Regions from separate parts of the Allobosea sp. BIWAKO-01 genome, predicted to be linked through region 2. Evidence: riboswitches for the same ligand, from Rfam matches in the RefSeq annotation. Region 2 holds a riboswitch; each other region holds the start of a gene.
What was found. Region 2 has a riboswitch for cobalamin ahead of BIWAKO_RS24520 (ribonucleoside-diphosphate reductase subunit alpha). Riboswitches for the same ligand answer to the same signal wherever they lie in the genome.

Region 1 (3,267 bases), 640 kb from region 2:
AGGCCGATATCGCTGTCTTTGACAAGACCGGCACGCTCACCTTGCCGGACCCCGATCTGGTCAATGGCGATGAGATCGACGCCGCAACCTTGCAGGCCGCCGGCCGATTGGCAGCCGCGAGCCGCCACCCCCTCGCCCGCGCCATCGCCCGTGCCGCCGGCCATCCTGTTCCGACGAGCGATGTCAGCGAAAATCACGGCGCAGGCCTGAGCGCGATCGTGGATGGGATCGAGACCCGTCTCGGCAGCGTCGCCTATTGCGAGGCCGGGGCCGAAGCCGCCATCGTCGCCGCGCACCATCCAGCCGCCTCCCTGATCGCCTGGCGCCATGGAGATGACTGCGCCGTCTTCGCGGTCGACCAACAAATCCGGCCGGAGGCACGCGACTGCATCGCAGCGCTGCGCGAGCTTGGTCTCGAGATCCGCATCCTCTCCGGAGACCGAAGCGAAGCTGTCGCGCCGGTCGCCTCGGCCCTCGGCATCACGGAGGCCGAGTCCGGCCTGCGCCCCGACGAGAAGCTCAAGGCCCTCGATCGGCTCAGCGCCAAGGGGCGCAAGGTGCTGATGATCGGGGATGGGCTCAACGACGCCCCAGCCCTTGCCAAGGCCCATGTCTCGATCTCGCCGATCAGCGCCACCGACCTGGCGCAGGCCTCGGCCGACATCGTCTTCATCGGCGACAGCCTGATGCCGGTCGCAGACAGCCTGCGGATCGCTCGCCGGGCCCGCAACCTCATGCTGGAAAACCTCTGGTTTGCGGTGCTTTACAATGCCGTCGCGGTGCCGATTGCCGTCGCGGGTTTCGCGACGCCGCTGGTCGCAGCCGTCGCGATGTCGGGCTCTTCGCTGGTGGTCACGCTCAACGCACTGCGCGCCGGTCGCGGCCTGCCGCGGCAGAATACGGGAGTGGCGTCATGAATATCCTGGTGATCCTGTTCCCCCTGGCGCTCGGTCTCGGACTGCTGGGGTTGGCTGCCTTCTTCTGGTGCATGCGCACCGGCCAGTTCAGTGATCTCGAGGGACCGAGCTGGCGCATCCTGAGGGATGACGACCTGCGATCGCCTGGCGACACCCGCATCAACGATCATTGACGCAGCAGCCATTCCGCCCTTACCTCGCCGGCGACGGTTCCCTTAGGGGATCAAAAGGGAATGCGGTGCGGATGGTTCGCCATTCAATGCCGTAGCTGCCCCCGCAACTGTAAGCGGCGAGCCTTTCGCCACACGCCACTGGGGCCCTCGGACCTGGGAAGGCGGCGTCAAGGCACCGACCCGCGAGCCAGGAGACCTGCCGTCAGCCGTGGTCACACGCGAACACGTTCGGACGGGGTGTTTCGATCGCTTGTTGAACCGCACGCTGGCTAAGGGCAGCGGGTGGGGCCTCGCGTTCGCGGTGACGTGCCACTGACGTCAACGCCCGAGGTCCCATCGTGATCCGCCCTCCCAAGGTTGCCCGGCGCAGCCGGCTTCTCATCGCCCTGCCGCTCCTCGTCTCCGCCGGCTCCCTCCCCGCCAGCCAGACCTGCGCCCAGTCAGCCACCGAATCGATTGCCCTCGACGAAATCGTCGTCAGCGCCACGGCCCGGCCCACGCCAGCCCGCGAAATCGCCAATTCCGTGACGGTCATCACCGCCGGCGATATCGAGCGCGAGCAACGCCGGACCCTGCCGCAGGCGCTGGCCGCCGTTCCCGGCCTCAATGTCGTGCAGACCGGCGGGCCGGGCGGGCTGACCTCGGTCTTCATCCGCGGCACCAACTCCAACCACGTCAAGGTGTTGATCGACGGCATCGAGGCCAACGACCCGGCGACCCCGAACCGCTCCTTCGATTTCGGCTCGATGCTGACCGACGACATCGAGCGCATCGAAGTGCTGCGCGGACCGCAAAGCGGCCTCTACGGCGCCAACGCGCTGGGCGGCGTCATCTCGATCACCACCAAGCGCGGCGAGGGTTCGCCGAAGCTGACGGCCCGCGCCGAGGCCGGCTCATATGGCACCTTCAACCAGGCGGTCGGCCTCAGCGGCGGCGATGATCGTTTCAACTACGCCCTCAGCATCGCCCATTTCAAATCGGATTCGACCCCGGTGACGCCTCCCGGGCTCGTTCCACCCGGACGCCGCAGCAACCCGAATTCCTACGACAACTGGACCTATTCGGCCCGGTTCGGCGTCGCGCTGTCCGATACGCTGTCGCTGAACTGGGTCGGCCGGTACACTGACGGCTACCTGCTCTTCACCGGCGATTCCGGCTTTCCGAGCACGCCCAGCGGCTTCCGCAGCAGCCAGGACTACAAGCAGGCCTTCACCCGCGGAGAGGTCGTCTGGGACCCGCTTGGTGGGCGCTTCGTCAATCGCTTCGGCCTGTCCTACAGCAATCAGGACCGCACCGGCCGCACGCCGAATGCGATTGGTATCCTCGGCCTGCCGACGGAAAACCTCGGCGAGCGCACCAAGGTCGACTGGCGCGGCGACCTGGAGCTGATGAAGGGGCAAACCCTGGTGATGGGCCTGCAATATGAGCGCGAACGGCTGGAAACCCGCGCGCTCACGGCATCCAACGGCAATACGGGCGCCTTTGCCGAACTGCAGTCGAATTTCGGCGACCGGCTCTTCATGGTCTCGAATATCCGCTACGACGATGACGAGACCTTCGGCGGCCACACGACGTATCGCTTCGCGCCGGCCTATATCGTGCCGGGGACCGAAACCAAGCTGAAGGCAAGCTACGGCACGGGGTTCAAGGCGCCGACGTTGAGCGAGCGCTTCAGCGATTTTCGCCCGGCCTCCAACTTCTTCGGCAATCCCAACCTGAAGCCGGAGGAAAGCCGCGGTTGGGATCTCGGCTTCGAGCAGCCCTTGCTCGCCGACAAGGTCCGTTTCGGCGCCACCTATTTCCACAACGACATCGAGAACCTGATCGTCACCAACGTGGCGCGGGACTCCTATGCCAATATCGGCAAGGCCACGACCAAGGGTGTCGAAGCCTTTGCCGCGCTCGAAATCTCGCCGCAGTTCAAGGTGCGGGCCGACTACACCTTCACCATCGCCAAGGACGACATCGCCCGGCAGGAACTGCTGCGCCGTCCCCGTCACAAGGCCAGCGTGACGGCGAGCTGGACTCCGGTTGACAAGCTCACCCTTTCGGCGACGCTGATCTATGTGGGTGAGCGCGTCGACGGAAACCGTGACTTCTCGATCTCGCGCATGCGGGCGCCGGGTGCGGCCATCGTCAATCTCGCCGCCGAGTACCAGGCGACGGACAGGCTCAGT
Region 2 (3,267 bases):
ACGCAGGTTCGAGCGGCGCGCCTCGGGGATCGTGTAGAAATTGATGTCGATGACATTGTCGAGCATTCGCATCGCGGTCGCGACCGTCTTGCCGAGCCTGGCCCGGTCGAGCCCGTCGGCCGTCACATGGGCTGCCAGGTTGATCGAGCCCAGATTGCAGACGGCGACCTCGTCGGCCGAGGTGTTCAGCGTGATCTCGGTGCACAGGTTCGAGGAATGCACGACGCCGGCATGCTGCTGCGGCGAGCGCAGGTTGCAGGCATCCTTGAAGGTGATCCAGGGATGGCCGGTTTCGAACAGCATGGTCAGCATCTTGCGCCAAAGATCGAGCGCGTTCAGGCGCTTGAACACCTTGATCTCGCCGCGCTCTGCCTTGGCTTCGTAGGCCTCATAGGCCGCCTTGAACGGCTTACCGTAGAGATCGTGGAGGTCGGGCGTCTCGTCGGGCGAGAACAGCGTCCACTGACCTCCGGCCGCGACCCGCTGCATGAACAGGTCGGGGATCCAGTTCGCGGTGTTCATGTCATGGGTACGGCGTCGGTCGTCGCCGGTGTTCTTGCGCAGGTCGAGGAACTCCTCGATGTCGACATGCCAGGTTTCGAGATAGGCGCAGACGGCGCCCTTGCGCTTGCCACCCTGGTTGACGGCGATCGCGGTGTCGTTGGCGACCTTGAGGAAGGGAACGATGCCCTGGCTCTCGCCATTGGTGCCCTTGATATGGGCGCCAAGGCCACGCACCGGCGTCCAGTCATTGCCGAGCCCACCGGAATATTTGGCCAGCAGGGCGTTGTCCTTCACCGCCTTGAAGATGCCGTCGAGATCGTCCGGCACCGTGGTCAGGAAGCAGGAGGAGAGCTGCGGCCTGAGGGTTCCTGCGTTGAACAGGGTCGGCGTCGAGGCCATGAAGTCGAAGGAGGAGAGCAGGTCGTAGAAGGCGATCGCCCGGGCCTCGCGGTCGATCTCGCGGATCGCCAGACCCATCGCGACACGCATGAAGAAGGCCTGCGGCAGCTCGAAGCGATTGCCTCGGACATGCAGGAAATAGCGGTCATAGAGCGTCTGGAAGCCGAGATAGTCGAACTGGAGGTCGCGTTCCGGTTTGAGCGCCGCGGCAAGCCGGGCAAGATCGAAGCGTCCAAGCTCGGGATCGAGCAGCTCGTTGGCGATGCCGGTCTTCACATAGGCGTGGAGATAGTCGCCATAACGTCCTGACATTTCTGACTGTGTCGCCTGTTCCGGCCGGCCGGAGACGAAGCTCAGCGCCTCGCGGCGGAGCTTATCGAGCAGCAGGCGTGCCGAGACCTTGGAATAGTTCGGCTCGGTCTCGACGAGGGTGCGCGCCGCCAGGATCGGCGCCTGCGCCAGCTCATACTGGCTGATGCCGTCATAGAGGTTACGCTGCGCTTCGCTCAGCACGGCTTCGGCCGAGACGCCGTCGAGCCCGGCGCAGGCTTCGCGAATGACCGTGGCGAGGCGCGCCGCGTCGAGCGGCACGAGCGCGCCGTCGGCTGCCTCCATGCGCAGCACCGGTGCGGTGGCGACCGCAGGCTTCGCTTCCGCCTTGGCGCGGGCCCGCTCCTGGGCTCGCTCCTCGCGGTAGAGCACATAGGCGCGGGCGACCTTGTGGTGTTCGCTGCGCATCAACGCGAGTTCGACCTGATCCTGCACATCCTCGATATGGAAGGTGCGGCCGGCATCGGCGCGCCGCGTCAGCCCGGCGACGATCTGCTGGGTCAGCTCCGCGACGATGTCGTGGATCCGGCGCGAGGCAGCGGCGCTGCTGCCCTCGACCGCCAGAAACGCCTTGGTCAGCGCGACGCTGATCTTGGAGGCATCGAAGGGGGTGACACTGCCATTGCGGCGGATCACCTGGTAGCCCGGTTCCGCGGTCGATCGCGCATCGCTGCCTTGCGACGCGATCGGGCTGAACGTCTCAGGGCGGATGGTATCGGTCGCGAGGGACATCGGCTTTCAAACCCCAATCTGTAGGGGCAAGGGCCAGGCGGAGTCGCAACGGAGAATGTCGCGGCGACGAGCGCCCGCAGACATGACCAAGCGATCCACCGGGACACCCCGCCCGAGGACGATTCTGCTGTCGCGGCAGGTCTCCTGGCTCGCGGGTCATCGCTCTTGTCCCGTCTTCCCAAGGCCTGGCGGCCTCAGTGACTGGTATTCTGGACAAGTACTCGCCGCTGACAGTTGCGGGGGCAGCGCCGGTTTCGCACCGGCTTCCCTCTTAGCTCTCGATCTTGCGACTCGAGAGACCGTGACCACCATATGTAGTGGCCATCGGGACGATTCTGTCAACAGCTTGCCGCAGCCTATGCGTTAGCCCTTAAAGAACGGGAATGGTCGAGCCGGCCGCTTCTGCGTCCTGTCTCCGCCATCGCGCGATGAGCCCGGGATCACCACCATCGATGCAAGCTTCCGCCGAATTGCATGCGGCGATCGGCCCTGGGGGCGTCATGGCGCAGCTGCTCGCGCTGCCGTCCCACATGCTATGGCAGCTGAACGATGGGCATCTGAGCCCGGACATGGAGGCCGAATGCGCAAGATCCTGATCATCGGAATTGGTGCCGGCAATCCCGACTATGTCACGGTCCAGGCGATCAACGCCCTCAACCAGGCCGACGTCTTCTTCATTCCCGACAAGGGGACAGACAAGGCGGAGCTCGGACGGCTGCGGAAAGACATCTGCGAGCGCTTCATCGAAGGCTCGGATTATCGCCTGGTTTCGGTTCCGATCCCCGAGCGTTCCGCCGCTGGAACGAATTACCGGGGAAGCGTCGACGAATGGCATGCGCGTATTGCCCATGACTACGAGGTCCTGTTCACGGACGAACTCGAGGACGGCGAATGCGGAGCCTTCCTCGTCTGGGGCGATCCGACGCTCTATGACAGTACGCTGCGGATCATCGAGCATATTCGCGCCAGGGGCTTCGCTCTCGAATACGATGTGATCCCGGGCATCAGCAGCGTGCAGGCCCTTGCGGCGCAACACCGGGTCACCCTCAACCGGATTGGCGAGCCGGTGCTGATCACCACTGGACGCAAACTCGCGGAAGGCTTTCCCAATGACCTCGATAGTGTGGTCGTCATGCTCGACGGGGACCAGGCCTTCAGGCGCGTCGCCGGTGAAGATCTCGATATCTATTGGGGCGCCTATCTCGGCACCGAGGACGAAATCCTGATCGCCGGAAAGCTCTCGGAGGTGATGGGCGATATCGAGCGCAGCCGGCGCGAAGCGCGAGAGGAAAAGGGCTGGAT
Region 3 (3,267 bases), 3.8 Mb from region 2:
ACCGACGATCAAGGCAGGCTCGACCTTGCCATGAGCCGTCTCGACGATCTTGATCGCCTTCGGCAGATGCGCGGCGATCTCGGCCTTGACGCGTTCGCGGCCGGCTGCATCGACGAGGTCGCTCTTGTTGAGCAGGATCAGGTCGGCGCAGAGGATCTGGTCCTCGAACACCTCTTCGAGCGGATTGTCGTGCCCGACCGCGGCGTCTTGGGCCGCCTGCGCGGCGAGAGCGTCCGGATCATCCGCGAACTGGCCATCCGCCACCGCCGGTCCGTCGACCACGGCGATGACGCCATCGACCGTGACGCGTGACCGGATGGCCGGCCAATTGAAGGCGTTGACCAACGGCTTCGGCAGGGCAAGCCCCGACGTCTCGATCAGGATGTGCTCCGGCGGGTTCGGCCGGTCGAGCAGCTTTTCCAGCGCCGGCACGAAGTCGTCGGCGACGGTGCAGCAGATGCAGCCATTCGGCAGTTCGACGATGTCCTCCGCCGTGCAGCCGGAAATGCCGCAGCCGGCGATGAAGGAGCCGTCGAAGCCGAGATCGCCGAACTCGTTGACCAGCACGGCGATGCGCTTGCCCCCGGCATTCTCCAGCAGGTGCCGGACCAGTGTGGTCTTTCCGGCGCCGAGGAAGCCGGTGATGATCGTGCAGGGGATCTTGCCCAGCGAGCGGGCTTGGGGAGCGTTCATGATCTCATCCTTGTTGGCGCGCCGGGAGAGGCGGTACGCGCGCGACCACGCCTTTGCGGAACGAAGCGGGTCTTTCTTTCCAGGGAACGATACCGTTTGCGCTGGCTGCAAAGCTCGCAGCTGCGTTAACGATTTCGGCGATATGGCTGTCTGCGTCGAGATCGCCGATCAGATAGGTCCATTTGCCGTCGGCCGCTAAGGCGACGGTGCAGGGGCGATTGCAGACCGCGAGGCAGTCGACGGGTTCGACCGGAAGCGTCCCGCCGTCGCGCGCAATGCGTTCGCGCAGCGCCTCGGCAAAACCAAGTCCGGGCTGGTCGTACCCCTCCGGCAGGTCCGCCCGCGCGCGCCGGCAGGCGACGCAGACGAAAATGGTGACATCGCCTTCGGGCATAGGCCGGTTCCTTTGCTTCCGGCGCGATCCCGTAGGATCGCGCTCAGCGTCAGGCTTTGGCCAGGGCTGCGGCACGGCGCGTCGCCCAGGGCCAGAGCACGCCGACGGCAAAGCCGGTGGCGAGCCAGAGGGCGGCCTGGAGCGCGAGCGAGAGCGCGGCGAAATGCGCTGCAATTTCGGCCGGGACCTTGCTCTCCGGGGCGGCAGGATGTGGTGCGCCGATCAGATGGGGAACGAGCATGGCAAGCACGGCAAGCGCCCGCAGCCAGCTCGTGTCTGCCCGCAGGAAGACCCAGAGGCCGCCGGCGGTGACGAGCGCCGTGGCGATCCACCAGGCCTGGCGGTGGAGAAGTTCGGCCGACGCGCTGCCGGGTAGTTCCGGCGCGAGCCCGGTCGCCGGCACCAGGCCGAAGGCCAGGAAGCCGCAAGCCGCCCAGATCAGTGCGGTCCGTTCCGTGATGGCATCGCCCGCTGCGATCATGCCGCCGAGCAGCAGGGCGGCAAAACCGATCGCGGTCGCAATGGTGACGATGGTGGTGAAGGCAGTGCGCTGCAAGCCATCCTGTGGCTTCCACTCGGCGTGGTCGGCTGCGTCGGCGCCGCCATGGGCAAGGACGATCCTGGCATCGCCGGTGAAGCTGGCGTGCTGAAGCTCGGCTGCGCGCAACGCCGTCTCAAAGGTTTCCGCCTTGAGGATCAGCGGCGTGGTGGTGACATGCTGGAGTGCTGCGACCAGAAGCCCAGCAAGAAGCCCGGCCAGAAGACTGACCGTGAGAACACGATTGACCATGGTGTCTTTCCCTCAGTGGCAGGGAAAGGCGAGGGTGTGGCGCGTGTCGTGGGCTGCGTTGTGAACGCTGGTCGAATGGGCGAAGCCGACGGTGAAGATCAGGGCCGCGCCGAGTGCCAGGGCAGCTGCGACAGCCTTGACGCGCTCGGAAGCGCTGGCCTGGGTGGTGATCGAAGCCGTATTCGTCGTCATCTCGGTCTCCTTGGCCACCCCGCCGGCAGCCCGTTGGATTGCATCACTCGCTGACGGCAGGTCTCCTGGCTCGCGGGTCCGGATCTCTCGCCGCCTTCCCGGGACAATCCCAGTGGCCGATGGCGCGAAACTCGCCGCTTACAGTTGCGGGGGCAGCCGCGGTATCGCACCGCGTTCCCTTTTCACCTCGTTGCAGAGGCACCGTCGGGGATGATCATTAGCCATCTGCACGGTGCTGTGCAATGCAGCGATCGTGATTGCGAGCGCAGTGAAGCGATGTGATCTCTTGTGGCCGGTCCCGGCTTGCTTCGCTGCGCTCGCCAGGTCCGTTCCTTAGGCTGATCTTCCCTGGGCTGAGATTTTGGCAGTGGCAGCGATCCTTTCCCCTCTCACCCTCGTTCTGGGCGGCGCCCGCTCCGGCAAGAGCCGCCATGCCGAGGCCCTGATCGAGATGGTGCCGGCGCCATGGATCTATCTCGCCACGGCGCAGGCCTATGACGATGAGATGCGCGCCCGGATTGTCGAGCACCGCGCCCGCCGGTCGAAGGAGTGGATGACCGTCGATGCTCCGCTGGAGCTGGCGGAGGCGATCCGCGCGGTTCCCGCGGGGCAACCCGTTCTGGTGGACTGCCTGACGCTCTGGCTGACCAACGTGATGCTGGCGGAGCAGGATGTGGCGGCTGCAGGCCGAGGACTGGTCGAGGCCTGCGTCGCGGCGCGAGGCCCTGTGGTCCTGGTCTCCAACGAGGTCGGGCTCGGTATCGTGCCTGAGAATGCGCTCGCCCGACGGTTCCGCGACGAGGCGGGGCGGCTGCACCAGATGCTTGCGGCGCGGGCCGACCGGGTGATCTTCATGGTCGCCGGTCTGCCGATGCAGGTGAAATGAGCAGGAGGTTCCGATGACGATCGATGCTGACGAGGCCGCCCGCCACAAGGCCAAGATGGAAAAACGCAAGGCGGTGCAGGACGCCGAGGTCGCCGCCAAGACGATCGAAAAGGGACTCCTGATCGTCAATACGGGACCAGGCAAGGGCAAGTCGACTGCCGCCTTCGGATTGATTCTGCGGGCTCTCGGCCATGACTGGCGCGTCGGGGTGGTGCAGTTCATCAAGGGCGCCTGGGCGACGGGTGAACGCAAGGCGCTCGACGCCTTCGGCGATCGCATCGTCTGGCACACGATGGGCGAAGGCTTCACCTG

Region 1: another riboswitch for cobalamin. It lies ahead of BIWAKO_RS21475 (TonB-dependent receptor plug domain-containing protein); the one in region 2 lies ahead of BIWAKO_RS24520 (ribonucleoside-diphosphate reductase subunit alpha).
Region 3: another riboswitch for cobalamin. It lies ahead of BIWAKO_RS06670 (CbtB domain-containing protein); the one in region 2 lies ahead of BIWAKO_RS24520 (ribonucleoside-diphosphate reductase subunit alpha).

The regions. Positions count from the first base shown of each region.
Region 1 is NZ_BCQA01000001.1:4,594,165-4,597,431, reverse strand. It holds gene BIWAKO_RS21485 (heavy metal translocating P-type ATPase) at 1-917, shown strand, start outside; gene ccoS (cbb3-type cytochrome oxidase assembly protein CcoS) at 914-1,090, shown strand; cobalamin riboswitch at 1,108-1,308, shown strand; gene BIWAKO_RS21475 (TonB-dependent receptor plug domain-containing protein) at 1,429-3,267, shown strand, end outside.
Region 2 is NZ_BCQA01000001.1:5,232,705-5,235,971, forward strand. It holds gene BIWAKO_RS24520 (ribonucleoside-diphosphate reductase subunit alpha) at 1-1,965, opposite strand, end outside; cobalamin riboswitch at 2,083-2,284, opposite strand; gene cobF (precorrin-6A synthase (deacetylating)) at 2,546-3,267, shown strand, end outside.
Region 3 is NZ_BCQA01000001.1:1,466,948-1,470,214, reverse strand. It holds gene cobW (cobalamin biosynthesis protein CobW) at 1-693, opposite strand, end outside; gene BIWAKO_RS06680 (DUF1636 family protein) at 698-1,087, opposite strand; gene BIWAKO_RS06675 (CbtA family protein) at 1,137-1,877, opposite strand; gene BIWAKO_RS06670 (CbtB domain-containing protein) at 1,890-2,069, opposite strand; cobalamin riboswitch at 2,108-2,290, opposite strand; gene cobU (bifunctional adenosylcobinamide kinase/adenosylcobinamide-phosphate guanylyltransferase) at 2,431-2,955, shown strand; gene cobO (cob(I)yrinic acid a,c-diamide adenosyltransferase) at 2,969-3,267, shown strand, end outside.